DNA from 3 places in the Bradyrhizobium sp. AC87j1 genome. Region 1 is predicted to be linked to each of the others. Evidence: predicted binding sites of a transcription regulator. Region 1 holds the regulator's gene; each other region holds the start of a gene.
What was found. Region 1 encodes PhoB, which activates phosphate uptake and scavenging genes when phosphate is short. Its sites were predicted from a motif close to TGTCATNNANCTGTCAT; they were not measured.
Positions count from the first base shown of each region.

Region 2: a site for PhoB is predicted at 1,254-1,270, ahead of CV770_RS38265 (DUF47 domain-containing protein). Genes of this name have one in related genera too.
Region 3: a site for PhoB is predicted at 1,922-1,938, ahead of CV770_RS36565 (UDP-2,3-diacylglucosamine diphosphatase). Genes of this name have one in related genera too.

Region 1 is NZ_PTFE01000033.1:59,694-64,498, reverse strand. It holds gene pstB (phosphate ABC transporter ATP-binding protein PstB) at 1-317, shown strand, start outside; gene phoU (phosphate signaling complex protein PhoU) at 329-1,045, shown strand; gene phoB (phosphate regulon transcriptional regulator PhoB) at 1,069-1,776, shown strand; gene CV770_RS18830 (GcrA family cell cycle regulator) at 1,856-2,368, opposite strand; gene CV770_RS18825 (aspartate aminotransferase family protein) at 2,825-4,033, shown strand; gene argF (ornithine carbamoyltransferase) at 4,033-4,805, shown strand, end outside.
Region 2 is NZ_PTFE01000148.1:2,920-7,724, forward strand. It holds gene CV770_RS38260 (inorganic phosphate transporter) at 1-555, opposite strand, end outside; gene CV770_RS38265 (DUF47 domain-containing protein) at 567-1,211, opposite strand; gene CV770_RS38270 (branched-chain amino acid ABC transporter permease) at 1,368-2,336, opposite strand; gene CV770_RS38275 (branched-chain amino acid ABC transporter permease) at 2,338-3,201, opposite strand; gene CV770_RS38280 (ABC transporter substrate-binding protein) at 3,269-4,486, opposite strand; gene CV770_RS38285 (ABC transporter ATP-binding protein) at 4,526-4,805, opposite strand, start outside.
Region 3 is NZ_PTFE01000127.1:1,350-6,154, forward strand. It holds gene CV770_RS36560 (glycosyltransferase family 4 protein) at 29-1,072, opposite strand; gene CV770_RS36565 (UDP-2,3-diacylglucosamine diphosphatase) at 1,086-1,898, opposite strand; gene thiD (bifunctional hydroxymethylpyrimidine kinase/phosphomethylpyrimidine kinase) at 2,242-3,042, opposite strand; gene CV770_RS36575 (hybrid sensor histidine kinase/response regulator) at 3,395-4,805, shown strand, end outside.

The DNA.
Region 1 (4,805 bases):
CGCTCTCTGGCGGCCAGCAGCAGCGCCTGTGCATCGCCCGCACCGTCGCGGTGCGCCCCGAAGTGATTTTGTTCGACGAGCCCTGCTCGGCGCTCGACCCGATCTCGACCGCCAAGGTCGAGGAGCTGATCCAGGAACTGTCCGAGAACTACACGATCGCGATCGTCACCCATAACATGCAGCAGGCGGCGCGCGTCTCCGACAAGACCGCCTTCATGTATCTCGGCGAGCTGATCGAATTCGACGACACCAGCAAGATCTTCACGTCGCCGAGCGACCGGCGCACGCAGGATTACATCACCGGCCGGTTCGGCTGAGGAGACGCGACATGGGTACTGAACATACCGCAAAAGCTTTCGACACCGACCTCCAGGAGCTCACCCGCCTGGTCGCCGAGATGGGCGGCATCGCCGAGCGCATGATCGTCGATTCCGTCGGCGCGCTGATCCGCCGCGACGTCGCGCTCGGCCAGCGCGTCGTCACCATCGACGCCGAGCTCGACGCGCTGCAGAAGCGCATCGAGGAACGCGCGGTGCTCACCATCGCCCGCCGCCAGCCGATGGCGGTGGATTTGCGCGAGATCGTCGGCGCCATGCGCGTTGCGACCGATCTCGAGCGCATCGGCGACCTCGCCAAGAACATGGGCAAGCGCGTCGCCGCGCTGGAGACCGACTTCCATCCGCTGAAACTCTTCCGCGGCCTGGAGCACATGACCGACCTCGTGCAGCAGCAGGTCAAGTCGGTGCTGGACGCCTATGCCGCACATGATCTGCCGGCGGCGATGGCGGTGTGGAAGGGCGACGAGGAAGTCGACGCAATCTGCACCTCGCTGTTCCGCGAGCTCCTCACCTACATGATGGAGGATCCGCGCAACATCTCGTTCTGCATCCATCTGATGTTCTGCGCCAAGAACATCGAGCGGATCGGCGACCACGCCACCAACATCGCCGAGACCGTGTTCTACATGATCGAGGGCCAGGCGATCACCGACAAGCGGCCGAAGGGCGACATGACCACCTTCGCCACGACGGTCCCGAATACCTGAAGACTTGAAGGAGCGACGACCCGATGGGCGCACGCATTATGGTGGTTGAGGACGAGGAAGCTCTCACCGAGCTGCTTCGCTACAACCTCGAAGGCGACGGCTATGACGTCGAGACGGTCATGCGCGGCGACGACGCCGACACCCGCCTCAAGGAACACATCCCGGACCTGATCGTGCTCGACTGGATGCTGCCGGGCCTGTCAGGCATCGAGCTGTGCCGCCGCCTGCGCACGCGGCCCGACACCAAGCAGCTGCCGATCATCATGCTCACCGCGCGCGGCGAGGAGAGCGAGCGGGTGCGGGGACTTGCGACCGGCGCCGACGACTACATCGTCAAGCCGTTCTCGGTGCCGGAGCTTTTGGCGCGCGTGAAAGGCCTGCTGCGCCGCGCCAGTCCTGAGCGGCTCGCGACGGTGCTGGCCTATGGCGACATCGAGCTCGACCGCGACAAGCGCCGCGTGGCGCGCTCGGGCCGGCCGATCGATCTCGGTCCGACCGAATATCGCCTGCTGGAGTTCTTCCTGGAGCATCCCGGCCGCGTGTTCTCGCGCGAGCAACTGCTCGACAGCGTCTGGGGCCGCGACATCTACATCGACGAGCGCACCGTCGACGTCCATATCGGCCGCCTGCGCAAGCTGCTCAATCTCGGCCGCGAGCAGGACCCGATCCGCACCGTCCGCGGCGCCGGCTACGCGCTCGACGATCGCTTCGCGAAGGCGGAGCAGACGTAAGGTTTGCTCGCGATAAGCCAACAAAAAAGCGCGCCGGCCAGCGCGCTTTTCTTTGTCTCAATGTCGCCTGAGGCCGTGCTCAGCGCGGGCCCGGCTTTGCCGGGGCGCGACGGCGATCCGCCGCCGGCTGATACGCCACGCGCGAGTGCTGGGCGCAGTAGGGCAGGCCGGACAGCGCCTTGCCGCCGCAGAAGAAGAAATCCGGGCTCGAGGGATCGCCGACCGGCCAGTGGCAGGTCGCCTCGTTCAGCTCGAGCAGCGACAGCCGCTGGCTCATCGGCACCACGTTGTCGTAGGTGACCGGTTCAGCCTCCACCTCGACCTCGAAGGCCTGTGCCAGCGCGGTGTTGCCGCGCGCGATGGGGCGGGTCACCCGCATCAAGTGCTGCGCGGGACGCGCCTTGCGCGGCCGGGGCGCTGCCGATGAAGGGCTCTTGGCGCGGCCGGACAGACCGAGCCTGTGCACTTTGCCGATCACGGCATTGCGGGTCACATTGCCGAGCTCAGCTGCGATCTGGCTGGCCGAAAGTCCGGCCTCCCAGAGCTTTTTCAGCTGCTCGACGCGATCGTCGGACCAGGTCAAAACCGTCATTGCACCCTTTCCCTCGCTACGCGCCAGCCATCCTGGGGCCTCGCAGCGATTGCCTAAGCCTTCAAAAACCCGTGCCGCCAGAATCCCTTAAGGCTCGCCGGGCGCGTGACTGACGCCCGAACGCTTACGCCGGTACATGAGGACTCTTGAGATCAGAACCGCTGCACGAGATGTCGTATCTGACAATCCAAACGCTACAATATGGCGTGACTCCCGCGCAAGAGTCCGCCGACTCGCTTCCACATGTTCCGTGGTGAAAACCCGCAAAATCGGCACCGCAAGACTACGGATTCAGCGTTTCCCGAGGCTTTCCGGGCGGCATTGACACCCGTCTTGCCAAGCATAAGATAGTCCCGCGTGCCGCCCTTAAAAGGCGGCACGTTTCGTTTTCCGGGCCGGTCGATGGTGCGTTGCGCAATGCACGCGTCACACCGTCCTCAACATTCAAGTGACATCATGACTAACAGCGCAGCGCCGCATTTGCTCCCCGTTTTCGCCAGAGCCGACCTCGGCTTCGAGCGCGGCGAAGGCTGCTGGCTGATCGCGACCAATGGCGATCGCTATCTCGATTTCACCTCGGGCGTGGCTGTGAATGCGCTCGGCCATTGCCACCCGCATCTGATCAAGGCGCTGCAGGAGCAGGCGACGAAGCTCTGGCACATGTCGAACCTGTTCCAGAGCCCGGATGGCGAGAAGCTCGCCAACCGGCTTTGCAACGAGAGCTTTGCGGACTTCGTGTTCTTCTGCAATTCGGGCGCCGAAGCGCTGGAGGGTGTGATCAAGCTGGTCCGCCATCATCACTTCTCCAAGGGGCATCCGGAACGTTATCGCATCATCACCTTCGAAGGCGCCTTCCACGGCCGCACCCTGGCAACGCTCGCCGCGACTGGCTCTGCAAAATATCTCGAAGGCTTCGGCCCGCCCATGGAAGGCTTCGACCAGGTGCCGCACGGCGATATCGAGGCCGTCAAGAAGGCGATCGGCCCGCACACCGCCGGCATCCTGATCGAGCCGATCCAGGGCGAGGGCGGCGTGCGCTCGGCAACGCCGACCTTCCTCAAGGCGTTGCGCCAGCTTTGCGACGAGAAGGGCCTGCTGCTCGCCTTCGACGAGGTGCAGACCGGCATGGGCCGCGCCGGCGATCTGTTCGCCTATCGGCGCACCGGCGTCACACCTGACGTGATGTCGCTGGCGAAGGCGCTCGGCGGCGGCTTCCCGATCGGCGCTGTGCTGGCGACCGCGGATGCGGCGGCCGGCATGGGGCCCGGCTCGCACGGCTCGACCTTCGGCGGCAATCCGCTGGCGATCTCCGCGGCCAATGCGGTGCTCGACGTCATGCTCAAGCCCGGCTTCTTCGACCACGTGCAGAAGATGTCGCTGCTGCTGAAGCAGAAGCTCGCCTCCGTGATCGACCGTCATGGCGATGTCGTCAGCGAAGTGCGCGGCGAGGGCCTCCTGATCGGCATCAAGGCCGTGGTGCCCTCCGGCGATCTCGTCGCGGCACTGCGCAATGAAAAACTGCTCACGGTGGGTGCCGGCGACAATGTCGTGCGTTTCCTGCCGCCGCTGATCGTGACCGAAGCCGAGATCGAGGACAGCGTCGGGCGGCTCGAGCGCGCCTGCGCCGCAATCTCGTCCAGCCAGACCAAGCGGGCGGCAGGCTGATGAGCAAGTCCCCGAAGCACTTCCTCGATATCAACGAGCTGCCGCTGTCGGAGCTCAAGACCATGCTCGCGGCGTCCTCCGCCATGAAGGCGAAGCAGAAGGCGCAGCAGCCGGTCAGGCCGCTCGAAGGCAAGACGCTGGCGATGATTTTCGAGCGCCCGTCGACCCGGACACGCGTGTCGTTCGACGTCGCGATGCGTCAGCTCGGCGGCGAGCCCATCATGCTCACCGGTGCCGAGATGCAGCTCGGCCGCGGCGAGACCATCGCCGACACCGCGCGCGTGCTGTCGCGCTATGTCGATGCCATCATGATCCGTATCCTCAACCACGATGCGCTGCTGGAGCTTGCGGCCAACGCCACCGTGCCCGTCATCAACGGCCTGACGCGGCGCTCGCATCCCTGTCAGGTGATGGCCGACCTCATGACCTATGAGGAGCATCGCGGCCCGATCGAGGGCAAGACGGTGGCCTGGACCGGCGACGACAACAACGTGCTGGCGTCCTGGGCTCACGCAGCCGAGCGCTTCAAGTTCCAGCTCAACGTCGCAACGCCGCCGGAGCTCGCGCCGAAAAAAGCGATGCGCGACTTTATCAAGGCGACCGGCGCGCCGATCATGCTCGGCACCGACCCGGAAGCCGCCGTGCGCGGCGCCGACTGTGTCGTCACCGACACCTGGGTTTCGATGGGCGACAAGGAAGGCGAGCATCGTCACAACGTGCTCAAGCCCTATCAGGTCAACGGCAAGCTGATGTCGCTGGCCAAGCCCGATGC
Region 2 (4,805 bases), on a different contig from region 1:
GAGCGAGGCGGAGGCGAATTGCAGGATACGGAAGGCGCGGTCGACCGCGAACGGCGTCGAGCGCACCGAGGCCCAGGACACGATCGCCACCAGCATCATCGCCAGCAGGAAGCCGATCAGCGGCGACAGCACGATCGCCAGCACCGTCTTGGTCAATCCGCTCCACACCGCAGCCGAGATCCCGGCCTTGGCCATGCCGCCGCCGACGAGCCCGCCGATCAGCGCATGCGAGGACGAGGACGGGATGCCGAGCGCCCAGGTCACGAGGTTCCAGACGATGGCGCCGACCAGGGCCGCGAAGATCACCTGGGCATCGACGATCGAGGGATCGATGATGCCGGTGCCGATGGTCTGGGCGACGTGCAGGCCGAACACCATGAAGGCGACGAAATTGAAGAACGCGGCCCAGAACACCGCGAATTGCGGCCGCAACACGCGGGTCGAGACGATGGTCGCGATCGAATTGGCGGCATCGTGCAGGCCGTTCAGGAAATCGAACAGCAGCGCGACGGCGATCAAGCCGACCAGGACGGGAAGACCCAACGCGGCATCCACAGCGGCCTGCCCTAAACTTGCTCGATGACGATGCTGTTGATCTCGTTCGCGACGTCGTCGAAGCGATCCGCCACCTTCTCGAGGTGGTCGTAGATCTCGACGCCGACGATGAAGTCCATCGCATTGCCGTCGCGATGCTTCAGGAACAGCTCCTTCAGACCGATGTCGTGGAGATCGTCGACGCGGCCCTCGAGCTTGCCGAGCTCCTCCGTGATCGCCGTCAGCATGGCGACGTTCGGGCCGATCGACTGCATGAGCGGCAGCGCGCGGCCGACCAGATTGGCGCATTCGATCAGAAGCCCGCCGATCTCGCGCATGGACGGCTCGAAGGTGCGGACCTCGAACAGCATCACCGCCTTGGCCGTCTGCTGCATCTGGTCGATGGCGTCATCCATCGACGTGATCAGGTTCTTGATGTCGCCGCGGTCGAACGGGGTAATGAAGGTGCGGCGCACCGCCGTCAGCACCTCTCGGGTGATGTTGTCGGCATCATTCTCGAACTGGTTGACGCGCTGGCAATAGACCGGCGTCTCCTCGCCCCCGTTCAGCATGCCCTGGAGCGCGATGGAGCCCTGGATCACCGTCTGGGCATGCCGGTCGAACAGGTCAAAGAACCGTTCTTCCTTGGGCAGGAAAGCACGAAACCATCGCATCATGGGGGTAGGCTACCGGTTGGAAATGGCCCGGCCCTGTCGGGCCGTCATGAAACTGTCATAGACCATTTTCGATCCGCGCGCGTGTCATCTCACGCCCGCGGAGCCGGATCATCCACCGCTTTCAGACGGCCGGTAAACCGTTTTTGAATCAGCTACTTAGAGCGATCGCCGGAAGTAATGCGCGATTTCGCCGATGACGCCGCGGCGGAAGGTGAGCACGCAGACCACGAAGATCGAGCCCTGGATCACGGTCACCCACTGGCCGAAGCCGGCGAGATATTGCTGCATGGCGATGATCGCGAAGGCACCGACCACGGGACCGAAGATGGTTCCGAGGCCGCCAACCAGCGTCATCAGCACGACCTCGCCCGACATCGACCAATGCACGTCGGTGAGCGAGGCGTTCTGCGCCACGAACACCTTCAGCGCACCGGCAAAACCCGCCAGCGTTCCCGACAGCACGAAGGCCAGGAATTTGTACTGGTCGGTGCGGTAGCCCAGCGAAATCGCGCGCTGCTCGTTCTCCCGGATCGACTTCAGCACCTCGCCGAACGGCGAGTTGATGATGCGGTAGATCAACAGGAAGCCGGCGAGAAACCCGACCAGCACGACGTAATAGAGCACCGTCGGCTTGGACAGATCGAAGACGCCGAACATGCGTCCCTGCGGGATGCCCTGGATGCCGTCCTCACCGTGGGTGAACGGGGCCTGGAGGTAGATGAAGTACAGCAGCTGCGACAGCGCCAGCGTGATCATCGAGAAATAGATGCCCTGGCGGCGGATCGAGATGTAGCCGGTGATCAGCGAGAGCACGAAAGCCGCGGCGATGCCGACGAGGATGCCGAGTTCGGGCGGCAACGCCCACACTTTCAGCGCATGCGCGCAGCAATAGCCGGCGGTCCCCAGGAACATGGCGTGGCCGAACGACAACAGGCCGCCATAGCCGATCAGCAGATTGAAGGCGCAGGCGAGCAGCGCAAAGCACAGCGCCTGCATCACGAAGAACGGGTAGACGCCCGTGAATGGCACCGACGCCAGCAGTAGCGCCATCAGTACGAAAGCGATCATCTCGTCGCGCATCGCGCGAGGGGTCACCGGCAGCGTGTCGTCCGTCAGGGTTGTCATATCAGGCCGCCCTTCCCGTCAATCCCGTTGGCTTCACCAAGAGCACCAGCACCATCAGCACGAACACGACGGTGTTGGAGGCCTCGGGATAGAAATACTTGGTCAGACCCTCGATCACACCGAGCGCGAAGCCGGTGATGATGGAGCCCATGATCGAACCCATGCCGCCGATCACGACCACCGCGAACACGACGATGATGAGGTCGGCGCCCATCAGCGGCCGCACCTGGTTGATCGGCGCCGAGAGCACGCCCGCGAGCGCGGCAAGGCCGACGCCGAGACCATAGGTCAGCGTGATCATGCGCGGCACGTTGATACCGAAGGCGCGCACCAGCGTCGGATTTTCGGTGGCGGCGCGCAGGTAAGCGCCGAGCTGGGTCTTCTCGATCAGGAACCAGGTCGCCAGACACACGACAAGCGAGAACACGACCACCCAGCCGCGATAGATCGGCAAGAACATGAAGCCCAGATTCATGCCGCCCTTGAGCTGGTCCGGAATGGCGTAAGGCAGACCGGAGGAGCCGAAATAGTTCTGGAACACGCCCTGCACGATCAGCGCGATGCCGAAGGTCAGGAGCAGGCCGTAGAGATGGTCGAGCCCGGTCAGCCATTGCAGCATGGTCCTCTCCAGGATCATGCCGAAGATGCCGACGATCACGGGTGCGATCAGCAGCGCCCACCAGTAGTTGATGCCGCCGAGGCTCAGCAGGAAATAGGCAACGAAAGCGCCCATCATGTAGAGCGCACCATGGGCGAAATTGATGATGTTGAGCATGCCGAAAATCACGGCAAGCCCGAGACTGAGCAGCGCGTAGAACGAGCCGTTGATCAGTCCCACCAGTAGCTGAGCGTAGAGAGCCTGCATCGGGATTAATTTCCGCCAACAAAATGAAAGCCCGCCGGCGGCACGACCGCCCCGGCGGGCAAGAGAGTTACTTCTTCACCAGCGGACAGGCGCTCTCGGAGAGCGGCCGGAACGCCTGGTCCGCGGGGACGGTGCCCACCAGCTTGTAGTAGTCCCACGGCCCCTTCGATTCCGAGGGCTTCTTGACCTCGAACAGGTAGGCCGGGTGAATCTTACGGCCGTCGACCCGGATACTGCCCTGACCGAACAGCGGATCGTCGGTCGGCATCGACTTCATCTTCTCGACCGCCTTGGCGCCATCATGCGGATTGCCGCCCATCGCCTCCAATGCCTTGAAGTAATGGATCAGTCCCGAATAGACACCAGCCTGCACCATCGAAGGCATCGCCTTGTTCTTCATACGCTCCGAAAAGCGCTTGGAGAAGGCGCGCGTTCCGTCGTTGAGATCCCAATAGAAGGTCTCGGTGAAATTGAGCCCTTGCGCCACGTTCAGGCCGAGCGAGTGAACGTCGGTGATGAACAACAGCAGCCCGGCAAGCTTCTGCCCGCCGGCAACGATGCCGAACTCGGCCGCCTGCTTGATCGAATTGGTGGTGTCGCCGCCGGCATTCGCAAGACCGACGATCTTCGCCTTCGATGCCTGCGCCTGCAAAAGGAACGAGGAGAAGTCCGAGGAGTTGAGCGGGTGCTTGACGCTGCCGAGCACCTTGCCGCCCGCCTTTTGCACCACCGCCGTGGTGTCGCGCTCCAGCGCCGCACCGAACGCGTAGTCGGCCGTCAGGAAGAACCAGGAATCGCCGCCCGCCTTCACCAGCGCCTGACCGGTGCTGTTGGCCAGCATGAAGGTGTCATAGACCCAATGGATGGTGTTCGGCGAACATTGAGCGTTCGTCAGATCCGAGGTCGCCGCACCCGTGTCGATCAGGATCGAATTCTTCTCCTTGACGACATTGTTGACCGCGAGCGCGACGCCGGAGTTCAGCACATCCATGAAGATGTCGACCTTCTCGACGTCGGCCCATTGGCGCGCGATGGTGGTGGCGATATCGGGCTTGTTCTGATGATCGGCGGAGATCACGTCGATCTTCCAACCCTTGGCGGCAAGCCCGGAATCCTCGACCGCCATCTGGGCGGCCAGCGTGGAGCCCGCCCCACCGAGGTCGGAATAGAGACCGGAATTATCGGTCAGCACGCCGATCTTGACCGTCTTGTCCTGTGCCGAGGCGCCGCTTGCGACGAATCCCAGAGCCACGCCGAGAAGAAGTGCAGAAAAACGCTGTTTCATATTCCCTCCGGGAAATCCACTATTGAACGCCTTGGGGCGTCAGACGCCCAAATAGGTGTGGAGCTTGTCCATGTTGGCGGCAAGATCCGCATTGGCAAATCCGTCAATGATCTTGCCGTGCTCGACCACGTAGTAGCGGTCGGCGACGGTGGATGCGAAGCGGAAATTCTGCTCGACCAGGAGGATCGTGAATCCCTCCTTCTTGAGCCGCGCAATGGTGTGGCCGATCTGCTGGATGATGACCGGCGCCAAGCCCTCGGTCGGCTCGTCCAGCATCAGGAAGCTCGCACCGGTGCGCAGGATGCGCGCGATCGCGAGC
Region 3 (4,805 bases), on a different contig from region 1:
TATTTCGATCCATCGGATCGAGATAGCTCTAGGCCACGAAGCGCGGCTGTTCCGCGCCGTTCCGGCCAGGCAGCACCGCGCTGACCGCCTCGATGCTGGCCACAAAGGCCCTTGCAGAGGCTTCCCAGGTGTAATTGGCGGCGAATTCGACACAGTCCTGCCGGGAGATATCCAGCGCCGCGAAGCAGGCGCTGCGCAGGTCGTGATCGAGGGCCCCGACCGGGGCCTCGCCGATGACGTCACGGGGGCCCTTCACCGGGAAAGCGGCCACCGGCAGGCCGCTCGCGAGCGCTTCCAGCAGCACCAGGCCGAACGTGTCGGTTTTGCTCGGAAACACGAAGACGTCGGCGGCCGCATAGATGTCAGCCAGTTCCTCGCCGTGCTTCTCGCCGAGGAAGATCGCATCGGGATAGGCCTCTTCCAGCGAGGCGCGCGCGGGGCCGTCACCGACGATCACCTTGGTCCCGGGCAGATCGAGATCGAGGAAGGCCTCGAGATTCTTCTCCACCGCGACGCGGCCGACCGACAGGAACACCGGCGCCGGCAGGCAGAGGTCGATGGCGCGGGGGTGAAACAGCTGGGTGTCGACGCCGCGCGGCCACAGCACGACATTGTCGAAGCCGCGCTCGGTCAGCTCGCGGGCGAGCGCCGGCGTTGCCGCCATCACGGCGCGGCTGGCGCTGTGGAAGCGGCGCAGCGCCCGCCAGATCAGCGAGCCCGGCACCGGCACGCGGGCGCGGACATATTCGGGAAAGCGGGTGTGGAAGCTGGTCGTGAACGGCAGCCTGCGCTGGCGGCAATAGCGGCGGACCATCAGGCCGATCGGCCCTTCCGTGGCAATGTGGATGCTGTCGGGGCGCGCCTCCGCGATCAGCTTCGCAATGCGCGCGGGACGCGGCATCGCCAGACGCACATCGCGATAGCTCGGCATCGCAAAGGTGCGGAACGATTGCGGCGTCAGGAACGTGAATTCGACGCCGAGGCTTTTGCCGGCGTCGGCGAGCTTGGTCAGCGTCCGAACCACACCGTTGACTTGCGGGTGCCAGGCGTCGGTCGCGACCAGGATGCGCATCAGGCGGCCTCTGTTATGCAGCTCTGGCTGCAACCTGCGGGACGGCTGCCGGCTTCTGCAAATGATCCGCCCAGGTGATGATCTCGAAATGGCCGTCGTCGTGCTCGACCAGGGCTGTGCAGCTCTCGACCCAGTCGCCGCAATTCATGTAGCGGATGCCGCCCTCGTCGCGGATCACGGCGTAGTGGATGTGGCCGCAGATCACCCCGTCGGCGTCGTGGCGCCGCGCCTCGGCGGCAAGAGCCTGCTCGAACGCGCCGATATAATTGACGGCGTTCTTGACCTTCTGCTTGGCCCATTGCGACAGCGACCAATAGGGCACGCCGAACAAGCGGCGGAAGAAGTTGACGAAGCGATTCATCTGGATCGCGAAGTCGTAGGCCTTGTCGCCGAGATGGGCGAGCCAGCGCGCGTTCTGCACCACGAGGTCGAAGATGTCGCCATGGATGACGAGATAACGCTTGCCGTCCACGCCGGTGTGGACGGTGTTCTCGACCACGTCGATGCCGCCGAAATGCGTGCCGTAATAGTTGCGCAGGAACTCGTCGTGATTGCCGGGAATGTAGACGACCTTGGCGCCCTTGCGCGCCTTGCGCAGCAGCTTCTGCACGAGGTCGTTGTGGGATTGCGGCCAGTTCCAGCTCGATTTCAGCGCCCAGCCGTCGACGATGTCGCCGACGAGATAGATCGTGTCGGCATCATGGTAACGCAGGAAGTCGAGCAGAAGATCGGCTTGAGAACCGCGGGCTCCGAGATGAACGTCGGAGATGAACAACGTGCGAAAGCGCCGCTCCGGGCTCTCGTCACTCACATCGTAACTTCCCATGCGCCAGCCTGTAACAATGTCCCGTGACAGGGGGATGACCGATTGAACTTTTGAGGCACCTTCAGATACGAATCACGCCTTGCCTCGCCCTCCCCGCGAATATCAGTCGCATGCGACAATCAGGCGACATGGCGCCGCAGGGGGCCGCAAGGACCCCGCGCTTCCCTTTGAGAACGGTTCCTGGGGCCATCCTTCGAGACGCCCGCTTTAGGCGGGCTCCTCAGGATGAGGGCCGAATGCGCGGCAGAAGTTTCAATGGGCACGGTGCTGCTTAGCCTCATCCTGAGGAGACCGCGCAGCGGTCGTCTCGAAGGACGAGGCGTGCGCTCAGATGGTGCCCGCCTCAGTAGAACTTGTGGAAATGATGGATCGGCCCGTGGCCATGACCGACGGTGAAGCGGTCGGCGGCGCCGATGGCCGCGCTGATCCAGGTCTTGGCGTTGCGCACGGCGCTTTCCATATCCTCGCCCTTGGCGAGTTCCGCCGCGACCGCCGACGATAGCGAACAGCCGGTGCCGTGGGTGTTGCGTGTGGCAACGCGCGGCGCCGCAAGCGCGATCGTGCTTTCGGACGTGACGAGATAGTCGGTGCTCTCGGCGCCCTCGCCGTGTCCGCCCTTGATCAGGACCGCACGGCAGCCGAGCGCCAGCAGGCGACGCCCCTGGCTTTCGATCTCGGCCTCGCTTGCAGCGACCGGCTCGTCGAGCAGGGCCGCGGCTTCCGGCAGATTGGGCGTGATCACCGACGCCAGCGATATCAGTTTTGTGCGGAGCGCGTCGACGGCCTCGGAGGCGAGCAAGCGGTCGCCGGAGGTCGCCACCATCACGGGATCGAGCACGACGTGCTTCGGCTTCCAGCGCGACAGCGCGGCCGCGATTGCATCGATGCTGGCGACCTGGGCCACCATGCCGATCTTCACCGAGCCAATGTCGAGATCGGAAAACACCGCATCGATCTGCGCGGTGACGAATTCGGCCGGCACCGCATGAATGCCGGTGACGCCGCGCGTGTTCTGCGCCGTCAGCGCGGTGATGGCGGAGGCACCATAGACGCCGAGCGCGGCAAAGGTCTTCAGGTCGGCCTGGATGCCGGCGCCGCCGCTCGAATCGGAGCCCGCGATGGTGAGTGCGACCGGGGTCGTCATCGCCGGACACCTTTGCTGGATACGGACACCGCCATGGCCTGTCCTAGCGCGGCCGTGGAACACCGGCAAGCGCGCCGAGCCGTGTCCGACAGTGATTCGCGACGCCGTGTATTCCCTGCGAATCAGGCAAACAGCGGGCCGACTCGCCCCGCAATCGTGCGGACTTGAAAATGCAACCGCGCTGGACCCTTGGTATAGTCTCGAACCTCACCTGCTTCGCCGAAGAGCGCGAAGTGAGAGTGGAACTGTCCAGCGACACCCATATTGCGGGCTCCCGGCCCGCAAGCCGCCTGGAACGGAATCTTGGGGTGGAATGATGTGGGCCTTTTTTGAACGTCTCCTCGACTCGTCCATGCTGTCGCCGCACGGCATCTGCCTGTTGTGGGAGCCTGAGCTGATCTGGCTTCACGTCGTTTCCGACGCCTGCATCGCCGCCGCCTATTTTTCGATTCCGTTTGCCCTTGCGATTCTGGTCACCAAGCGGCGCGACCTCAGGTTCGGCTGGGTCTACTGGGCCTTCGCGATTTTCATCATGGCGTGCGGCCTCACCCATGTATTGTCGATCTACACGCTCTGGGTCCCGGTCTATGGCATCGAGGGCATGGTCAAGGCGGCGACCGCGGTGGCATCCGTGGTCACGGCGGGCGCGCTCTGGCCGCTGCTGCCGAAGATCCTGACGATCCCCTCGCCGTTCGAACTGCGGCAGGTCCAGGCAGCGCTCGAGGAGGAGGAGATCAAGAGCCGGGACGCGACGCTCCTGCTCCAGCAGGTCAGCGACGCCCAGCGCGCAATGCGCGAGAGCGTGGCGCGCCTCACCGCGATCGTCGAGACCGCGGTCGACGGGGTCATCCTGTTAGACGCGCAGGACCGGATCCTGCTGTTCAATCCGGCCTGCGAGCGCTTGTTCGGCTACTCTGCCGACGAGGTCATGGGCCGGAACGTCGGGATGCTGATGCCCGCGGCGGGAACGGCGCCCGACAGCCACGCAAGGCATTTCGCGACCGCCGGCGAGGCCATCGGCCTGCGCAAGGACGGATCGACCTTTCCGATGGACGTGTCGGTCGGCCGGACCCGGCAGGACGGCGAATTGATCTTCGTCGGCATCGTCCACGACCTGACCGCGCGCAAGCTGACCGAGCAGCAGCTCCAGCAGGCGCAGAAGATGGAGACGGTCGGTCAGCTCTCCGGCGGCATTGCCCACGACTTCAACAACCTGCTCACCGTCATCATCGGCAACGCCGAGCATCTGAGCGAGCAGCTCAAGGCGAGGCCCGACCTGCGCCGCTTTTCCGAGGACATCTGCCAGTCGGGCGAACGGGGTGCCGAGCTGACGCAGCGTCTGCTCGCATTCAGTCGCCGCCAGTTGCTGCAGCCCCAGACGATCGATTGCCGCGGCCTGCTCGAGTCCATGTTCAAGCTGCTCAAGCGCACCTTGCGCGAAGACATCGAGATCCGGACGGCCTCCAGGCCCGGCACGATCGTGGCCTTCGCGGATCGGGCCCAGCTCGAATCCGCCGTGCTCAACCTTGCGCTCAATGCGCAGGATGCCATGCCGGCCGGTGGCCACCTGACCCTGAGCACGGAGTTGACGACACTCGACGACGACTATCGCGCCCTTCACCCCGAAGTCGCATCCGGCAGCTACGTGTTGATCTCGATCACCGACGACGGCGAAGGCATGATGCCCGAGGTCACCCGGCGCGCCTTCGAACCGTTCTTCACCACCAAGGAGGTCGGCAAGGGCTCGGGCCTTGGGCTCAGCA